Regions from separate parts of the Bradyrhizobium sp. 153 genome, predicted to be linked through region 4. Evidence: predicted binding sites of a transcription regulator. Region 4 holds the regulator's gene; each other region holds the start of a gene.
The links. Region 4 encodes LexA, which represses DNA repair genes until DNA is damaged. Its sites were predicted from a motif close to TGTTCNNNNTGTGTTCNG; they were not measured.

Region 1 (4,753 bases), on a different contig from region 4:
ATGCCTTCAGCAATGTGCTGTTCTACGGCACCGCTGGCCTCGCTTTCGGCGAACTGCGCGCGCAGACCTTCGGCTGGACGGAATCGCACACCACGGCCGGCTGGACCATCGGTGCCGGCGCGGAAGTCGGCCTTGCGCCGAACTGGAGTGCCAAGCTCGAATATCTCTACATCGATCTGTCGACGAGTCAGTTCGCAATTACGGGCGTGTCAAACGGCTATAGCGCCAGCGTTGTCCGCGCAGGCGTGAACTATCACTTCTGATAGCTGAAGAAGAAAATACCGGACCAACCTCCCGGCCGCTCGCGGCCGGGATTTTTTAAGCCAGGCTCGCTAGGAGAGGATGACCAAATTGACCGCCTTCGGTCCCTTCCCCTTCTTGTCCGGTTCGACTTCGAAAGTAATACGCTGTCCTTCGGCAAGGTCCTTCAGTCCCGCCCGCTCTACGGCGGTGATGTGAACGAAGACATCGCGGCCGCCGTCGTCCGGCTTGATGAAGCCGTAGCCGCGCTCGCCGTTGAAGAACTTGACCGTTCCCGTCATGGCCATCGGGAAACTCCCCCTCATTGCTCCTCCGCCGCGACGCAGACTCGCGTCACGACATGACCGGACCTTACGAAGCCCGGGAGCTGGCCATCCTTGGGCGGACCTCATAGGTCCGGCCGGATCTTTCTTGGGCCTTCACTCCGCCGCAACCATTCGCGGAAGCGGAACGTAAAGCCAGTCACGGAAACAGCATAATACGGTTCGTCGCAGATTGACTACCGTTCCTGCATATTTTTCCCAAGAATGCCGGAGTGTTACGGCCTCGGCACCTCCAATCGGAATCTGGCAGCGCCGCCCTGGCCGAGCGGCATTTCGAGCTCGGGCAGGATGGTCTTGAGCTCGCCGTGCAGCGTGTAGGGCGGGTTGACGATCAGAAGACCCGTGGAGGTGAGGGCCGCGCCATCGAGCTGCGGCGCCACACTGAATTCGAGGCGCAGGCATTTTCCTGATGGCTTTGCTGCGGCTGCGAGCCGCGCCACCGTTTGCGCCAGCGTGTCGGTGGCGCGCCGGTTCTTAGCCGGATACCAGACGACGTAGATACCGGTCGGCCATTTCGCGAACGCCGCCGAGAAGGCCTCGCCAAGCCGCTCGAACTCATCCTTGGCCTCGAACGGCGGGTCGATCAGCACGAGGCCGCGCCGCTCCTTCGGCGGCACGAAGGCGGGCAGTGCCATCCAGCCGTCGAGATCGACCACGCGAGCCTGCTCGTCGCGGCGCAGCACGTCGATCAGCGCTTTCCGCGCCTTCGGCTCGAGCTCGCAGGCGATGAGGCGGTCCTGCGGCCTGAGCAGGCCGCGCGCGATCAGTGGCGAGCCCGGATAGGCCTTGAGCTCGCCCTTCGGATTGAAGGCGCGGACGATGTCGAGATACGGCTTGGTCAGCGCCGCGGTCTCGTTCGACAGCCGCGCCTGCATCAGCCGCGCAATGCCGGTCAGCCACTCGCCGCCACGGCGCGCCTCGTTGCTGTCGAGGTCGTAGAGGCCGGCGCCGGCATGGGTGTCGATGACGCGGAACGCCGCCGGCTTGTCCTGCAAATAAGTGAGGATGCGCGCCAGTACGATGTGCTTGATGACGTCGGCGAAGCTGCCGGCATGGAAGGCGTGACGGTAGTTCATGGCGGAGAGTTACGACATCGCGAGGCGAAAGTAACGGCCGTCATTTCGGGACGGTGCGCCAGCACCGAACCCGAAATCCATTTCTTTGAGAATGCGGACAGATGGATTCCAGCCCCGCGCTTCCGCCTTCGCTCTTCGGGCTGCGGCGGACAAGCCGCGCGCTCCGGAATGGCGATCCGAGGGCTCCCTCTACCCACCCCTGATCGGCGGCATCGTCACCTGCTCGCGGCGGCAGGTGCGGCGCTCGAGCTCGTCGCAGGCGCGGAATTGCAGATCCTTGCTGAGGCAGATGCGGACCTCAGACAGCCGTGTCCGGTTACAGGTGACCGAGATGGCGGCATTGCTGAGGCCGGGATTGGCCTTGATAAAGGCGTCCTCGACCTCCGCCGGCGCCACGGTCTTGGCCTGCGACAGATCGAGATATTCGGCCGGGATCTTGATCGCGGCGCGCGCTTTGCGGATCGTTTCGAAATAGCTGCGGCTCTCGAGCCCGGAGCAGGTGCCGTGCTTGTCCCATTCGTTGAAGATCAGGCCCGGCGCCGGCATCAAATCCAGCATCGAGGAGACGATGCCGCGGTTCAGCCGCGGTGCCGGCCGCTGGCAATATTCGGGGAAGCCGTTTTCATATTGCGGCCACAGCCCGTGCACCACGAAGGCGTAGGGCCGTCCGCTGCACTGCATGTGTGAGCGGCCGTTGCGCTCGGCCGCTTCCTCGCAGAAGGAGGGCGACCATGACAGCGACAGCACATAGAAATCGAACTCGCCCGGCGCGTTTTGCCGCTTGTCCTGGGCCTTTGCGCCGCCGGCGAACGAGGCCAGGCCTGCGGCAAGGATCAGGGGAAGGGTCAGCGAGATCACCAGGCGGGAAAACGAATGCAATCTGGAATGAAACATGGCGATGCCCCTCAACTAGACTGTGCAATGAAGCCTAGTAGGCGATAAGAACATTTCAAGAACAAAATGCAGCCACCGCCGCTCAGTCGCCAGATCGGCCCGACTCGGGACTCTTCAAATCAGGGCTTGGCGGCGCGGCAGGCTGGATTGTAGGCCCAGTTGCGGTCGACTCCGACGACGCACCATTCGACGCCATTGCCGTAGCCGGCGAAGCCGCCATCCTCGATAATCGAGAAATGCACCTTGCGCACCTTGCCGTCATTGAGCATGGCGTCGCCGGTGCAATACCGGCGCGGAATGTTGTCGGACTGCCAGGGCCGGAAAGCGGTCTCGCGAACGGCGGAGAAGCCGGTGATCTTCAACGAGGAATTCCAGAACGAGCTTTCCTTCTCCCAGAACTGGGTGGCGATCGTCGGCAGCGCCTTGTCGCAATCGGCGACGGCGCCATCGTAGCGCGGCCCGCTCAGCCAGAAATTCGTCTCGAGCGGATTGGCGGCCCTGGCCTCACCGAGCGATAGCGCCCCGAACATGAGGCCGAGCACGGCGGCAAAGCGGAGCGATTTCAGGGAGGGGGCGCGCATGGGCAATCCGGACTGCTGGGTCTTGCGAAGGTGGGACCGTGCCGCGAAGGCTGGGCGGGGTCAAGTGCAGCGCGGCAACACTTCGCCAGGAGTTGACCACAACGTCGCGCTCGGCATGGCTTCCGTTCTTTCCACTTCCATCCCGGCACCGTAAACTGGCGCCAACCAATTGGAGTGACGGGAATGCGAATCATTGCGGCCGCGGGTCTTCTCGCCAGCCTGGTTGTCTCGGGTATGATGGCGAGCCAGTCGGTGCGGGCCGATATTCTTCCAGTGCCGCCGTTCAAGGGCAACGACACCGGCGGCATCATCGCCTATTCGATGGCGACCCAGGTCGATGCGCGGCAGGTCGCGGTCGATCACTGCGCGCGCTACGGCAAAGTCGCCAAATTTCTCGCGGTGCAGGCCTACGAGGGCGGCTACATCTCGTTCTCCTGCCGCTGGGTGCCCTACGGCGCCGCCGAGCAGCCGATCCGCACGCTGTACTGAACCGCGGTCGTAACGCCGCAATCTCTCAGCCGGGAGCCCCCCCGATGACGCGCAAACTCGCTTTGCTCGGCTCGGCCGCCTGTCTCGTGTTGTTCGCAGGCAGCGCCAGCGCCGACGATCTGCCGCTGCGCAAGGCCGGCCTTTGGGAAATGAAGCTGGTCACGACCGGCTCGCCCGTGCCCGAGATGACCATGCAGCACTGCACTGACGAGACCGTCGACAAGGAGATGAGCAACAACGTCTCCCCGATGGCCAGGCAGATCTGCGCCAAGCAGGAGATCAAGAAGACCGCGACCGGCTATGTCAGCGATTCCGAGTGCAACGTCGCTGGCGTCAGCACGACCTCGCATGCCGAGATATCAGGCGATTTCAACTCGGCCTACACGGTGAGGACCTCCTCGCATGCGCAAGGCGGCGTCGCCGGCACGGCCGGGCGCGATAGCACCATGACGCTTGAAGCGAAATGGCTCGGGGCCTGCAAGCCGGACCAGAAGCCCGGCGACATCGTGATGCCAGGCGGCTTCAAGATGAACGTGCGCGACGTGGATAAGCTGAAGGGACTGCTGCCGAAGTAGCGAGATCGTAGCCGGAAAATCGGTGGGCTCCCTCGCCCCGTTCTAACGGGGAGAGGCAAGAGCAGTTACACGGGTATCCTCACGCTCGCCCTCAATCCTCCCATCGGGCTGTCGCCGAGCGTGATGTCGCCGCCGTGGGAGCGGGCGATGTCGCGGGCGATCGCGAGGCCAAGGCCCGTGCCGCCTTCGTCCTGGTTGCGGGCGTTGTCCAGCCGCAGGAACGGCTTGAACACCTCTTCGCGCAAATGCGCGGGAATGCCCGGCCCGTCGTCGTCGATCGTGACCGTGAGATAGCGGTGATCGCGCTGGCCGGTGATGGCGATGGCCTTGCCGTAGCGTGCGGCGTTGGTGACGAGGTTGGCAAGGCAGCGCTTGAACGAGGCCGGCTTCACCGTCACCACTGGCAGGCCGTGGAACGCCACGGTCGCGGTGTGGCCGTGCCGTTCGGCATCGCTGCGCAGCTCTTCCAGGGCCTGGGCCATATCGGTCGGCTGCGATTGCTCGCCGGAATCGCCGCGGGCAAAGGCGAGGTAATCCTCCAGCATCATCGACAT
Region 2 (4,753 bases), on a different contig from region 4:
GGTCATCGCCTGCGTCACCACAAAACCGCGGCCGTCGAACGCGCCGGCCGGCTTTTCGCCGGGCGAGTTCTCGCGCCAGGCCAGCGCCGGGCGGATCAGATCGGCAAGCCGCTCCAAAATATCGACGCGCACGGCGCGCTCGCCGGCCTGCTTGTAGCCGAGCACGCGATAGGCATCGCGCGGCAGCTGCTTGTCGACCGGGAACGAGGTGCGGCCCGAAGATGCCAGATGCTGAGCGCCAGACAGCGCGGAGAGATCGACATTGTCCTGCTTCAACGCCCAGAGCAGCGCTGCGAGCGCGCGCGCGGCGGGCTTGAGCAGACCGGGGAAATAGATGTGATAGGCCCCGAAGCGGACGCCGTATTTGCGCAAGACCGCGCGCGAGGACTGGTCGAGATCCTTCAGCTCGCTGGCGATCTTCGGCCGCTCCAGCACGCCGAGCGCCTCGACCAGCTGATAGGCGATGCCGCGGGCGATGCCGGTGACATCCTCGGCCTTTGACAGCTCGAACATCGGCCCGAGCAGCTTTTCGATATGCGTCTTGAGCCAGAGCTCGAGTCGGGCCTGCACCTTCTCGCGGGGCGCCCCAGTCAATCTCTCGTCCGAGATGATGCGGATGCGCGGATGCAGCGCGTCGTCTGCGGCGGACAGGCGCGCCACGGCATCGCCGGTCCAGCGGATGATGCCTTCGGAGGTCAGCACGAACTGCTCGTCCGGTGCATTGCCCAGCTTTTCGGCGCGCGCGTTGATCTCGCCGGCGAGCACCGCTTGCGCTGCAGCCTGCAAGGCTTTCGCATCGGAGCCGGCTTCCGCAGCGTCCGGTGCAAAGGTGAAGCCGTCGAGGCGGCCGATGACGTGGCCTTCGACGATGACTTCGCCGGTCTTGCCGATTTCAGTATTCAAGCTCGTGTTCTCCCGCAGGCGGCGCATCAATACACTGGTCCGGCGATCAACGAAACGCTCAGTCAAGCGTTCATGGAGCGCATCCGATAATTTATTTTCGACCTCGCGCGCGATCCCCTGCCAGCGTTCGGGGTCTTTCAGCCAATCCGGGCGGTTGGCGACGAAGGTCCAGGTGCGAATCTGCGCGATCCGGGCCGACAGCGTGTCGATGTCGCCATCGACGCGGTCGGCCTGATCGACCTGGGCGGCAAACCAGCTATCGGGGATGCATCCCTTCTGCATCAGGAAGCCGTACAGCGTCGTCACCAGCTCGGCATGGGCGGCCGGCGACAGCTTTCGGTAATCGGGGACCTGGCAGGCCTCCCAGAGGCGCTCCACGGCCACCTTGCCATGCGCGATATCGCGCACATCGACGTCGCGCGCAGCATGATCGAGCACGCGCATGTCCTCGGCGATCGGGGCGCGCGTCAGCGCCTCGTGCCCTGGGGCCAGGTTCAGCGACACCTGGAGCGCGCCGAGCGAGGAGAAATCCAGCTTCGAGTTGCGCCATTGCAGCATCTTCACGGCGTCGAAGGTGTGGTTCTGGAGCGCGTTGACGAGTTCGGGCTCGAACGGGGCGCAGCGGCCGGTGGTGCCGAAGGTGCCGTTGCGCGTGGCGCGGCCGGCGCGGCCGGCGATCTGCGCAAATTCCGAGGGCGTCAGGCGGCGGAACTGGTAGCCGTCGAACTTGCGATCGGAGGCAAAGGCAACGTGGTCGACGTCGAGATTGAGGCCCATGCCGACCGCGTCGGTGGCGACGAGATAGTCGACGTCGCCGTTCTGGAACATTGCCACCTGCGCGTTGCGGGTGCGAGGGCTGAGCGAGCCCAGCACCACGGCGGCGCCGCCATGCTGGCGGCGGATCAGCTCGGCAATGGCGTAGACCTCGTCGGCGGAGAAGGCGACGATGGCGGTGCGGCGCGGCTGGCGCGTGATCTTGCGGTCGCCGGCGAATTCGAGCTGCGACAGGCGCGGCCGCGTGATCATGGACACGCCCGGCAAGAGGCGCTCGATGATCGGGCGCATCGTGGCGGCGCCCAAGAGCAGCGTCTCGTCGCGGCCACGGCGGTTGAGAATGCGGTCGGTGAAGACGTGGCCGCGTTCGAGGTCGGAGGCGATCTGGACCTCGTCGATGGCGAGGAAGGAGACGTCGAGATCGCGCGGCATCGCCTCGACGGTCGAGACCCAATAGCGCGGCTTCTTCGGCTTGATCTTCTCCTCGCCGGTCACGAGCGCGACGCTCTCTGGCCCCGCGCGATCGGCGATCTTGTTATAGACCTCGCGCGCAAGCAGGCGCAGCGGCAGCCCGATCATGCCGGAGGGATGCGCGAGCATCCGCTCGATGGCGAGATGGGTCTTGCCGGTGTTGGTCGGCCCGAGCACCGCAGTGACGCCGGCGCCGGGGGCACGCTCGGAAGCGAAGGGGGAGGAAGAAAAAGCCATTCCGGAGATAGGTAGTGCCGATTTGGGCGAATGTCAGTGCTGTTTGAGGCGATGAGGCGATCAGGTGTCAGCGATGTCTCCGAACGCCACCACGCGCTCCGCTGTCATGCCCCGGCTTGACCGGGGCATGTGGCACGCCGTGGCTCATCGGCTCAACCACGACCGCCTCGGCGTACTGGATCGCCCGGTCAAGCCGGGCGATGACAGCGAGCGCGGAGCAGTCTTCCCAACCTCGCGCAACTGTCTCAGTTTGCGACGCTTTTCCCGCTCGCCTTAAGCTTCGGAACGACTCTAGAACGAATCGCGGCCGAATCGCTGACTCCCGATTGCGTCCCGTTCCGTTCACGCAACATGTCGCGGGACTCGCCACAGGTGCGCACTAGATGAAGGCTCGGGCTGCCGTACAAGCGACGATTTGATGACGGATTCCTTAAAGCTGGGGCGGCGGGGAGTCGAATCAGAATCGGGCGGGAGTCAAATGGATTCCAGGTTCCCCGACCTGCCAAAACAAAAATGCGAAAACAACCCCATGCACAGTAGGGAAGTCATTGATATCTCATACGTTCTTACCCTCCCCTGGAGGGGTCCGGGACGAGCGTAGCTCGCCCGTGGTCGATCGCGCGCAGCGCGAGCGGGGTGGGGTGATCTTTCCGCCCGGCACAGCGCCCGTGGGGAGAGATCACCCCACCCCGTCGCACATTTCGCTGCGCTCATGTGCGCCGACCCTCCCCTCCAGGGGAGGGTTAAGAACTGCTACTGCGTCTTGGCGACGCGTGGCGGCTGGGGGGAGGTGATGAAGCTCGTCGCTTCCAGCATCGCAGGCCCCAAGGGCGTCGGCACTTTCAGCCAGAACGGGACCAGGATGCGCGTTCCCGCCACCGGCGCAAAGGCGATCTCGATGTTGCGCTGGGCGGCGAGGTATTTGATTACGGGGCGGTCGGGGATGTAGCCGGCCACGGGCACGAAATAGAGCGCGCAGACCACGACCGGGCCCTTGTATCCCTTCTCGGCCTTCACGCTCTCCATGCGCTTGAAATCGAGTTTCAAGTCGTAGCGCATGCGGCCGTCGAAGACGGGCGCGCTGTTATGGCAGGCTTCCGGCGACACCGGATCGCCATTGCCGGGCACGCGCAGCAGCGAGGCCGTCATCGGGTCCCAGACGCCGCGGCGATGCGCTTCGGTGACGACGATGCGATCGGGGTCGACCGGCGGCTCCGGCAGGATCGCAAAATCCTTCACATTGCCCTTGTCGAGCGTGATGCGGATCTCTTCGGTCTTCTTCGAGGTGGTGGTGGAGGCCTGATAGCCGGTCGCAACCAGCGCGCCGTTGACGACGCGGCCCTGCGAGGCGCCGGTGCCCGAGCCACCCGCGAACGATTTCAGCAGCCCCGTGGTGCCGCCGGAGGCCGCGGCGGCGAACACGTCGTCCTGGATGTCGATGTTCCAGGCGCCCTTGCCGACGGGAATGCCTGATAACGTCGCCTCATATTGCGCCTCGAGCTTGCCTTGCGCCGCTGCCGGCGCCGCCCCCCACGCCAAGGCGAGCCCGCACAGCGCCGCCAGGGCCAACTGGCCGGCGCGCCGCCGCGGCGGATGAGAGGTCAGGATATTCACGAAGCCATCCAATGGGGCCGTCAGGCCTTGTTAGTTAAGCCAAAAACAGCGGCAAACAATGTGCTGGGCGCCAAAAGCGGCGGAACTCCCCAGGACTCTTCGGCCGCGAATACGCCCTTTATGTGATGGTAAGGCGTTCCGATCATTGCCGTTTTGGTGATCGGGGAAGGTGTGGTCGCGGGCGCGGTCACCTCTCCCGCTTGCGGGAGAGGTCGCGCGAAGCGCGGGTGAGGGCTCTCTCCTTTGGGGGCACTGTCGCGACTGCCCCTCCGCGGAGACAGCCCTCTCCCCAACCCTCCCCCGCGCGCGGGGGAGGGAGCGCACCGCGGGTGCCGCGCGAGATCCCGGGTTCGCGCTCCCCGCGCCCCGGGACGACGGGCCAAAAACGGCCCGTCGCCTTGACGTCCCGCCCCTTCCCCCCTATACGTCCGCCCGCTCCCTGCAAGGACGAAAGAATTTGCCCCCGTGGCGCCCCGAATGGCGGCCGCAAATCGTTGGGGGCTCGAACCTGAGGATTTCTACCATGTCTCGCCGCTGCGAACTGACGGCCAAGGGCCCCCTCGTCGGCCACAAGGTCAGCCACTCCAACATCAAGACCAAGCGTCGCTTCCTGCCGAACCTCGTCAACGTGACGTTCATCTCGGAAGCCCTGGAGCGCAACGTGCGCCTGCGCGTCTCCACCAACGCGGTCAAGAGCGTCGACCATAATGGCGGCTTAGATGCCTTCCTGCTCAAGGCCAGCGCCGACGTCCTG
Region 3 (4,753 bases), on a different contig from region 4:
GAGCATCGTCAGGGTCGAGTTGAAGCCCTGGAGCACGACTTCGGTCGAGTACTTCTCGACGCCGCTCTGGTCGGTCCATTTGCGGGTCTGGAGCGCGCCCTCGATGTAAACCTTGGCGCCCTTCTTCAGGTACTGCTCGGCGACCTTGCACAGCCCTTCATTGAAGATCACGACGCGATGCCATTCGGTCTTTTCCTTGCGCTCGCCGGTGTTCTTGTCGCGCCAGGTCTCAGAGGTGGCGATGCTCAAATTGGCAATCGGTCGCCCGTCCTGGGTGCGGCGGATTTCGGGATCCTTGCCGAGATTTCCAACCAGAATGACCTTGTTGACGCTTCCCGCCATCGCCGCTCTCCACTCCAATGCCACTGAATTTCAAAGGCCGAGTCCGCTCTGTGCGTTCCTCCGCCGCCCGTTGAGGCGACCCTATACGCTTGCGGGCGCCGCTCAGCCCATCACCCCTCGGGTTATCCCCACATATAGCACCGCCATTGGCTTCGTTCCAGATTTGTTCTTTGTGACAATCCGAGGCGGACATCGGGCCCTTCGGGCCGCGATGGTGGTGATGAAGGCAGCCGCTCGATGGAACTTTTTTGGGTTCCCGCGAAAGGCGGAAACCGCTTAACATTCATCAAGTTGCGCTTGGCTCAATCGGTCCGCGAGTGTGGCATTTCGGAGACGGACTTTGCCGGTTTCGTAGGCTAGGGTTGCCTCGGAATTAGTTCATATGGGCGTCGCGCCTTAATTAGCCGCTTCGGGGAGTTCGAGAAGCGGTCGAAACTGGGGAGACTGCAATGAATAAGATTCTGTTTAGTGCAATCGGTGCAATGGCGCTGGGCCTCTCGGCTCCCGCAAGCGCGGCAGATCTCGCTGCGCGCCCATACACCAAGGCTCCGGCTCCTGCCGTTGCCGCGATCTACGACTGGAGCGGCTTCTACATCGGTATCAACGGCGGCGGTGGTTCGAGCCACAAGTGCTGGGATTTCGTGACGCCTGTTACCGGCACTCTGGTTGGCGAAGGCTGCCACAACGCGACGGGCGGCACGGTCGGTGGCCAGATTGGCTATCGCTGGCAGTCGACCAATTGGGTGTTCGGCTTCGAGGGCCAGGGCAACTGGGCTGACTTTTCCGGCGACAACGTGAGCACCCTGTTCCCTGGCACCGCTTTGGTCACCGGTGATCGTAACCGCTCTCGCATCGACAGTTTTGGCCTGATCACTGGCCAGGTCGGCTATGCCTGGAACAATGTGCTGTTCTATGTGAAGGGCGGCGCCGCTGTGGTCGGGGACAAGTACGACGTCTATGCCGCCGCAGGCACTCCGGGCGCTGGCACGCTGCTGGCATCGGCACGTGAAACCCGCTGGGGTGGTACGGTGGGGGCCGGTCTGGAATTCGGATTCGCACCAAACTGGTCGGTCGGCGTCGAATACGACCACATTTTCCTCGGCCACCGCACGATCGGCTTTACCACGCCGGCGGGCGTTGTGTTCGGGAGCGACCGAATTGGCCAAGATGTCGACATCGGTCTCGTCCGGCTGAATTACCGCTTTGGCGGCCCGCTGGTCGCGAGGTACTGATCGCTCTGATTTCGTTCAAGGATTAAAGGCCGGCCTCGTGCCGGCCTTTTTCGTTTTATCCAAAGCGGACGGTCGGATAAGTCAGTGATCGAGACGTTTTGTAACTGTTGTGGCTTTTCGGAGACACAACTTGCGGCTTTAGTGGTGTAAGCACGGCATTAGTTGGGCCGTTGAGTCCGCTGCCTTCGGCATGGAAGGCGACAACAGAAACTGGGACTGGGATTAGTTGAAAATGAAAAAGGTTTTGTTGGCTTCGGCCTGTTTGTTCGCTCTCGCTGCTCCGGCTTCAGCCGCTGACCTCGCAGCGCGCCCCTATACCAAGGCCCCGATCGCTCCGGCCGCTGTCTACAACTGGACCGGCTTCTACCTCGGCGTCGTCGGCGGCGGCGCTTGGGAAAACGCGTCCGACCCGCGGATGCAGGGTGGCTTCGTCGGTGGCACCGCCGGCTACAACTGGCAGACCGGCAACGTCGTGTTCGGCATCGAGGCGGATGGCGCCTGGGCTGACGTGAGCGCTTCGGCGACCGCTCTTGGCATCACTGTCGCCTCCAAGACCGATGCGCTCGGCACCGTGCGCGGCCGAATCGGCTGGGCCGTCAACAACGTCCTGTTCTACGGCACCGGCGGCTACGCCTGGATCGACAACAAGATCACCGTCAGCGCCCTCGGCGTGAGCGTCTCCGACAGCAAGTGGCATTCCGGCTGGACCGTCGGTGCGGGCGTCGAAGCTTTCTTCGCTCCGCAGTGGTCGGTCAAGGGCGAGTACCTCTATCGCAGCCTCGGCAGCGAGAACTACTTCTCTAACCTTGGCGCTCCGCTGGCCTCCGGCACGATCAACTTCCACACCGTGCAGGTCGGCGTGAACTATCACTTCGGGGGCCCGGTGGTCGCCAAGTACTGAGCTGAGTACTGATCACTATCGACGTCACATCGTCACGAAAGGCCGGCCTCGCGCCGGCCTTTTTGTTTTACGGGTCGTTCCGCGCAGTTCCGCTCGCGCCTGCTGCTGCCAGATGCCGCCAGCCCGCCAACAATCCGTTGACGATTCGCACGTGCCACTGGAAATCCGCTCGCGTTCTTCCTACGTTCGCTGACATACCCATCGGCGCCGATCCCGGTTCCGGGCGAAGCGCGCCTTTTACATTGGCGCGATCGCGCGTCTTTGGGATTCCTTGAGGACCAGCGGGATGGACGAAGTGATCAAGGCCAAGCGCCAACAACAGAACGCGGGCTCAAGCCTGCGCGCGATTACGATCCGTGGCGCGCGCGAGCACAACCTCAAGAACATCGACGTCGAGATTCCCCGCGACAAGCTGGTGGTGTTCACGGGGCTGTCGGGCTCCGGCAAATCCTCACTCGCCTTCGACACCATCTACGCCGAAGGCCAGCGCCGCTACGTCGAATCGCTGTCGGCCTATGCGCGCCAATTCCTCGAGATGATGCAGAAGCCCGACGTCGATCAGATCGACGGGCTATCGCCGGCGATCTCGATCGAGCAGAAGACGACCTCGAAGAATCCGCGCTCCACGGTCGGCACCGTCACTGAGATCTACGACTACATGCGCCTGCTCTGGGCGCGGGTCGGCGTGCCCTATTCGCCGGCCACCGGCCTGCCGATCGAGAGCCAGACCGTCTCGCAGATGGTCGACCGCGTGCTGGCGTTGCCGGAAGGCACGCGCCTCTATCTGCTCGCTCCGGTCGTGCGCGGCCGCAAGGGCGAGTACCGCAAAGAGCTCGCCGAATGGCTCAAGAAGGGTTTTCAGCGCGTCAAGATCGACGGCACCTTCTACGAGCTGGCGGAGGCGCCGACGCTCGACAAGAAATTCCCGCACGACATCGACGTCGTGGTCGACCGGATCGTGGTGCGCGCCGACATCGGCCAGCGCCTCGCCGAGAGCTTTGAGACCGCGCTGAAGCTCGCCGAAGGCCTTGCCGTCGTCGAATTCGCCGACGCGCCGGCGGCCGCACCCGCGGAAGAGAAAAAAAAGACCGCGAAGATCCACGACAAGAGCGGGCCCGAGCGCATCCTGTTCTCGGAAAAATTCGCCTGCCCGGTCTCCGGCTTCACCATCCCCGAGGTCGAGCCGAGACTCTTTTCCTTCAACAATCCCTACGGCGCCTGCCCCGCCTGCGGCGGGCTCGGCGTCGAGCAGCATGTCGACGAGGATCTCGTCATCCCCGAGAAGGATCTGACGCTGCGCAAGGGTGCGATCGCGCCCTGGGCCAAGTCATCATCGCCCTATTACGTGCAGACGCTGAACGCGCTCGGCAAGCACTACAAGTTCACGCTCGACACCAAGTGGAAGGACCTGCCCAAGAAGACGCAAAACGCGCTTCTCTACGGCTCCGGCGAGGATGAGATCAAGTTCTCCTATGAAGACGGCGTGCGCTCCTACGACACCAAAAAACCGTTCGAGGGCGTCATCACCAACATCAACCGCCGCTATCGCGAGACCGAGAGCGAGTGGGCGCGCGAGGAGCTGGCGAAATATTTCCATGACGTCCCCTGCGAGGCGTGCCACGGGTTTCGGCTCAAGCCCGAGGCGCTCTGCGTCAAGATCGGCGGCAAGCATATCGGCGAGATCTCGGAGCTGTCGGTCAGGAAGGCCGGCGAATGGTTCGAGACCGTGCCTGATGCGCTCAACGCGCAGCAGAACGAGATCGCCGGGCGCATCCTGAAGGAAATTCGCGAGCGCCTCACCTTCCTGCTCGACGTCGGCCTCAACTATCTCACTTTGTCCCGCTCCTCCGGCACGCTGTCCGGCGGCGAGAGCCAGCGCATCCGCCTGGCTTCGCAGATCGGCTCGGGCCTGACCGGCGTGCTCTACGTGCTCGACGAGCCCTCGATCGGGCTGCACCAGCGCGACAACGCCCGTCTGCTCGATACGCTCAAGCGCCTGCGCGACCTCGGCAACACCGTGGTCGTGGTCGAGCATGACGAGGACGCGATCCGGCTGGCCGATTACGTGCTCGACATCGGCCCCGGCGCCGGCATGCACGGCGGCCACATCGTCGCCGAGGGCACGCCCGCGGAGATCATGCGCAATCCGAAATCGCTGACTGGCAAGTACCTGACCGGCGAGCTCGAAGTCGAGGTGCCGGAGCGGCGCCCACCGAACCATCGCCGCACCATCAAGGTGGTCAATGCGCGCGGCAATAACCTCAAGAACGTCACTGCC
Region 4 (4,753 bases):
TTGTACATTTTTGTACAGAGTTCCGGGAACGGAATACCTCCCTCCGGACTCTATGAGTCCGTTGGGACGTCTACATCGGACTTATTCTCGTGCTGGGCAAAGCCTACCTCACAAAGCAAGCCTCCTTGCTGCTCGAATTCGCCAAGACAACTTCGGATTCGCGCCTCTCCGCCAAGCTGATCAGCAAGGCCGCCGACCTAAAGTCGCAGGCCGATCCGCTGCCGGACAAGGATCAAAGCCCCAAAGCTCCGGACGTGACATCCAGCGTCAGTTCGGGCGAACAGACGCAGAGTTGATCCGATGCCGGCCGTGGCGCTCATCCTTCTCGTCCTCGCCATGGCTATCCTCGTACCGGTCTGTCTCGCCTTCCGGATCATGCCGTGACCGGTCTGAGCACGATTCTTCATGACGGAGATCACGCAGGATAAATCATCCTGTCGGCGCCTTTGCCTCGCGCCTGCACTCGGCTAGAACTTTCGCCGCCCATTGCCGATATGCTCAGCAGGAGTTTCCGCCCTTGGCCCTGATGCCGGTTTCTGACGCGCTTGCCGCGGTGCTGGCGGGTGCGGAGCCGCTGCCTGAAGCGATGGTTTCCCTCAACGAGGCCTATCATCGCGTGCTCGCACGCGATGTCCCGGCGCTGCGCACACAGCCGCCGGAAGCAATGTCGGCGATGGACGGCTACGCGGTGCGCGCGAGCGATGCAACAAAGCTCGATAGTACGCTCACCTTGATTGGCGAAGTGGCGGCGGGTCGTCCGTTCGCGGGAACGCTGGGCCCCGGCGAAGCCGTGCGGATCTTCACCGGCGGCGTCATTCCCAACGGTGCCGACGCGGTCGTGATCCAGGAGGACACGGTTGCGGACGGCAAGCGCATCACGATCAAGGAAGCCGCGATTGCCGGCCGCCACATCCGCCCCGCGGGCGTCGACTTCTCCGAAGGAGACGTGCTCCTGCGCAAGGGAACCCGTCTCACCGAGCGCGATCTCGCGCTCGCCGCCGCCATGAATCATCCGCAGCTTGCCGTCTGCCGCCGTCCGAAGGTCGCGATCCTCGCCACCGGCGACGAGCTGGTCATGCCGGGAACCACACCCGCTCACGGCCAGGTCGTCTATTCCAACGGCTATGCCCTGCACGCGCTCGCCCGCAGCGAGGGGGCCGATACCATCGACCTCGGCATTGCCGCCGATACGCTGGAGGCCACCACTGCCGGCATCCGCCGCGCCCGCGAGAGCGGCGCCGAGATCCTGGTCACGAGCGGCGGCGCGTCGGTCGGCGACCATGATCTGGTCCAGCAGGCGTTGAGGGACGAAGGCATCGCGATGGCGTTCTGGAAGATCGCGATGCGCCCGGGCAAGCCGATGATGCATGGGCGGCTCGGCGCGATGCGCGTGATCGGCCTGCCGGGCAATCCTGTGTCATCCTACGTGTGCGCCTTCCTGTTCCTGGTGCCGCTGATTCGCGCCTTGTCGGGACGATCCATGATTCATCACCGACAAGAACGCGCCGTGCTCGGCCGCGATGTGGATGCAAACGATATGCGCGCGGACTATCTGCGCGCACATCTGGAGACGCGCGACGATGGCACGTTGGTGGCCCTTCCCGTCAATCACCAGGATTCCTCGCTGCTTGCGAATCTCGCTGCAGCACAGGCACTTCTCGTCCGCGCACCGTTCGCTCCGAAGGCAGAAGCCGGCTCGCCTTGCGAGGTCCTGCGCCTGCCCGTCTGAACGCATCCACCACACGCGTTCCGCGAACTTTGTCCCGTTCACGGTAAATTAAGCAGTTGCGGAACACATATCGAACATATAGTGTCCGTTCATGATTTGTTTCGAGCATGTAGCGGTTCACCGCTCCAATTTAGCGTCTCGGAATCGAACGACATCAACCGGGGGACTTTGGTCGAGATGTTAACGCGCAAACAATACGAGCTTCTGCGGTTCATCAGCGAACGTCTGAAGGAAAGTGGCGTGCCGCCCTCCTTCGACGAGATGAAGGATGCGCTCGACCTGCGCTCGAAATCGGGCATCCATCGCCTGATCACCGCGCTCGAGGAGCGCGGCTTCATCCGCCGCCTGCCCAACCGCGCCCGCGCCATCGAGGTGATCAAGCTGCCCGAGCTCCAGGCCGCCGCCGGCAGCCGCCGCGGCTTCACGCCGAGCGTCATCGAGGGCAATCTCGGCAAGGTGCGCGCGAGCTCCAGTTCTTCCGCGGACGAAGGCGAGCGTCCCGTTGCGGTGCCCGTGATGGGTCGCATCGCGGCCGGCACGCCGATCGAAGCGTTGCAGACCCGCAGTCACACCATTAGCGTGCCGCCCGACATGCTCGGCTCGGGCGAACACTACGCACTCGAAGTGCGCGGCGATTCGATGGTCGAAGCCGGCATTCTCGATGGCGACATGGCGCTGATCCAGCGTAACGAGAGCGCCGATACCGGCGACATCGTGGTGGCCCTGATCGACGACGAGGAAGCGACGCTCAAGCGCTTTCGTCGCCGGGGGGCGTCGATCGCGCTCGAGCCCGCCAATGCCGCCTACGAGGTGCGCATCCTGCCGCCGAACCGGGTGAAGATTCAGGGCAAGCTGATCGGGCTGTACCGCAAGTACTGAGACGGGCCAGCGGTCATTCGATACCAATGATTCCGATTGGAGCGGACGATGGTCCGCTCCAGCTGGATAGTCTTTTGGTCTTGCGCAGATTATCCGGCCCCTCTCTCCGGCGCTCCATCCTCGGCATGCGGCTCCAAGCACGCATCGCTTGTGAAGAGATCGTGCGCAGGATCGCTTTAAGCGCCTTCGCAGCGTGCTGATCGCTTGCATCGGCCGCGCAAGCATTCGCAACTCAATTGCAGCACCATGCACGCAATCTGCGCACGTAGGGAGCGAGCTATTCCGCAACGCCTAAACTCCCATCAACCGACAGCCACGGCGAAGCTGGCCACATTCCCCCTCTCGGCGCCCGCAGGCCACGGGCGCTCGCATCCGCCGAATGCACTGAAGCGAGCTTTGTTCCTATGACTTCGGGAAAGATAATGTGATCGTGTCCGGCAACGCCAGCCGCAGATTTGCCCACAACCGAGCAGAGCGTTACGTGCTTCCACTCTGATAGAGGCTTGCGCCTCCGAAGGAGGCGCGGGTTGCTATCTTCGAATGAGGAGCACCCGATGTGTGACTACAGCCTGCATGCCGTTGCATCTCGCCCCGCCGAAGTCGGCGAGACGATCGTGTCGACAACGTTCCGCGGCACCTCAACGCGCGGCTTTGCTTCCGCGGCCGATCCGACCGTGGCCGTCTGCCTGCTGCCGGGAACGGAGCTCGCCTTCGCCGACAACGTCCGTTACGATAATCGCTGGATCTGGACGCGCACCATCAACTCCCGCGTCGGCAAGTTCGGCAAGATCGATCCGCACATACCCGACCGCCATCATGACGCGATCGAATTCCCCGACGGCAAATACGTGCTGGTGACGCAGCTCGTCGAAGGCCAGCGCGCAACCGTGCTGCAATTGCCGGTGACGCAGCCGGTCAGCGAGCGCGAGCACAAGCCGCAGATCGTTGCCGATAGCCGGTCGACGATCACGCGCCTGCCGATTGGCTGAGCCGTCCCCGCCCGCGGGGTCGGGCCAGGATTGAAATGCCATCGCCGGCCGAGGCCGGCGAGATGGTATAATTTGTGTGCTGCGGAGTCCGGTCGGACCCGGACCTACTCTTCGCATTTGTTTTTAATCGTCCGGCCCCTAATCGTCGACCTGCAAGTCGGTCTCCGCCGGCGTTGCATCCCGGTTGCGGGCCGCGGCCGTCCTCGGCACAAGGCTCCCATCGAAATCACCCTCGCCGGCGCCGGCCGGCAACCAGGGACGGCTTGTGCCTCTTGCTCTCACCGCCTGTATCGCAAAGCCGTCACCACGCTGCGTCAACGCCAGCGCGCCCTGGCTGGTGAGACGCTGCCGGTCGACCACCATCGCCGCGCAATCGGGCGGCGCGGGGCGCGTCGTGACCACCAGCGCGGCGCGACTGCAATCCTCAGCCAGCGCATCGATGCGCAGTGAAAGCGCGACCAGCCGACCGTCGGCAAGCGGCGTCACACAGCCGGACTCGTCGCACGACACGCCGTCAGCCAGCGAGCTACTCCCGGCATCGCGCGGATCGGCGTCGGCAGCTAACCACTCTTTGAGCAGAAAGCCATCCTTGCTCGCCCGGATCACATGCAACTGCCCGTCCCTGCCCCGCACCGCGACGCTGGCGCCGTCCCCGGCAATCAGGATGTCGGGCTGCCGCACCGACAGGCCCCACGCGATGGCGGCCAGCAGCACCAAGGCGCCAGACCAGCGCAAGGGCGTGCGCAACAGGCCCATCAAGATGATCCCGAGGCTTGCCGCGATCAGCGGCGCGGTGCCGAAGGCAGGGATCCGGCCGACTGCACCCGGCAGTGCCGCCACCCAGCGCGACACCGCGACCATCCAGTCGATGCCGATCCCCATCAGCCACCAGAACACGCTGTCAAGCCCAAAGGGAGCCGCGAGCAGTCCCAACAGGCCAGCCGGCATCACCAGTGCCGAGACCACCGGCATCGCGCCGAGATTGGCGAGCACGCCGAACGGGGTGACGCGATGGAAGTGGAAGGCGGCATAGGGCGTGGTCGCAAGTCCTGCGATCAGCGAGGCCAGGAATAGCATCGCGATCTCGCGGCCGCCCCACAGCGCGATACGGGCCGTCGCGGAATGATCGGGCGAGGCAAACAGGTTCGGCATGCCG

Region 1: a site for LexA is predicted at 2,601-2,618, ahead of IVA91_RS21670 (ribonuclease T2). Genes of this name have one in related genera too.
Region 2: a site for LexA is predicted at 2,667-2,684, ahead of IVA91_RS08635 (helicase-related protein). Genes of this name have one in related genera too.
Region 3: a site for LexA is predicted at 2,648-2,665, ahead of uvrA (excinuclease ABC subunit UvrA). Genes of this name have one in related genera too.

The regions. Positions count from the first base shown of each region.
Region 1 covers NZ_JADPKH010000083.1:214,192-218,944, reverse strand. The annotation lists gene IVA91_RS21685 (outer membrane protein) at 1-263, shown strand, start outside; gene IVA91_RS21680 (cold-shock protein) at 333-548, opposite strand; gene rlmJ (23S rRNA (adenine(2030)-N(6))-methyltransferase RlmJ) at 800-1,660, opposite strand; gene IVA91_RS21670 (ribonuclease T2) at 1,850-2,554, opposite strand; gene IVA91_RS21665 (hypothetical protein) at 2,674-3,135, opposite strand; gene IVA91_RS21660 (hypothetical protein) at 3,319-3,624, shown strand; gene IVA91_RS21655 (DUF3617 family protein) at 3,669-4,199, shown strand; gene IVA91_RS21650 (ATP-binding protein) at 4,265-4,753, opposite strand, start outside.
Region 2 covers NZ_JADPKH010000029.1:130,886-135,638, forward strand. The annotation lists gene IVA91_RS08635 (helicase-related protein) at 1-2,385, opposite strand, end outside; gene IVA91_RS08640 (DUF3108 domain-containing protein) at 3,139-3,948, opposite strand; gene rpmB (50S ribosomal protein L28) at 4,523-4,753, shown strand, end outside.
Region 3 covers NZ_JADPKH010000129.1:16,852-21,604, forward strand. The annotation lists gene IVA91_RS30960 (single-stranded DNA-binding protein) at 1-342, opposite strand, end outside; gene IVA91_RS30965 (outer membrane beta-barrel protein) at 792-1,574, shown strand; gene IVA91_RS30970 (outer membrane protein) at 1,807-2,475, shown strand; gene uvrA (excinuclease ABC subunit UvrA) at 2,762-4,753, shown strand, end outside.
Region 4 covers NZ_JADPKH010000128.1:106,093-110,845, reverse strand. The annotation lists gene IVA91_RS30640 (hypothetical protein) at 90-296, shown strand; gene glp (gephyrin-like molybdotransferase Glp) at 518-1,729, shown strand; gene lexA (transcriptional repressor LexA) at 1,907-2,608, shown strand; gene IVA91_RS30625 (hypothetical protein) at 3,163-3,597, shown strand; gene IVA91_RS30620 (ComEC/Rec2 family competence protein) at 3,736-4,753, opposite strand, start outside.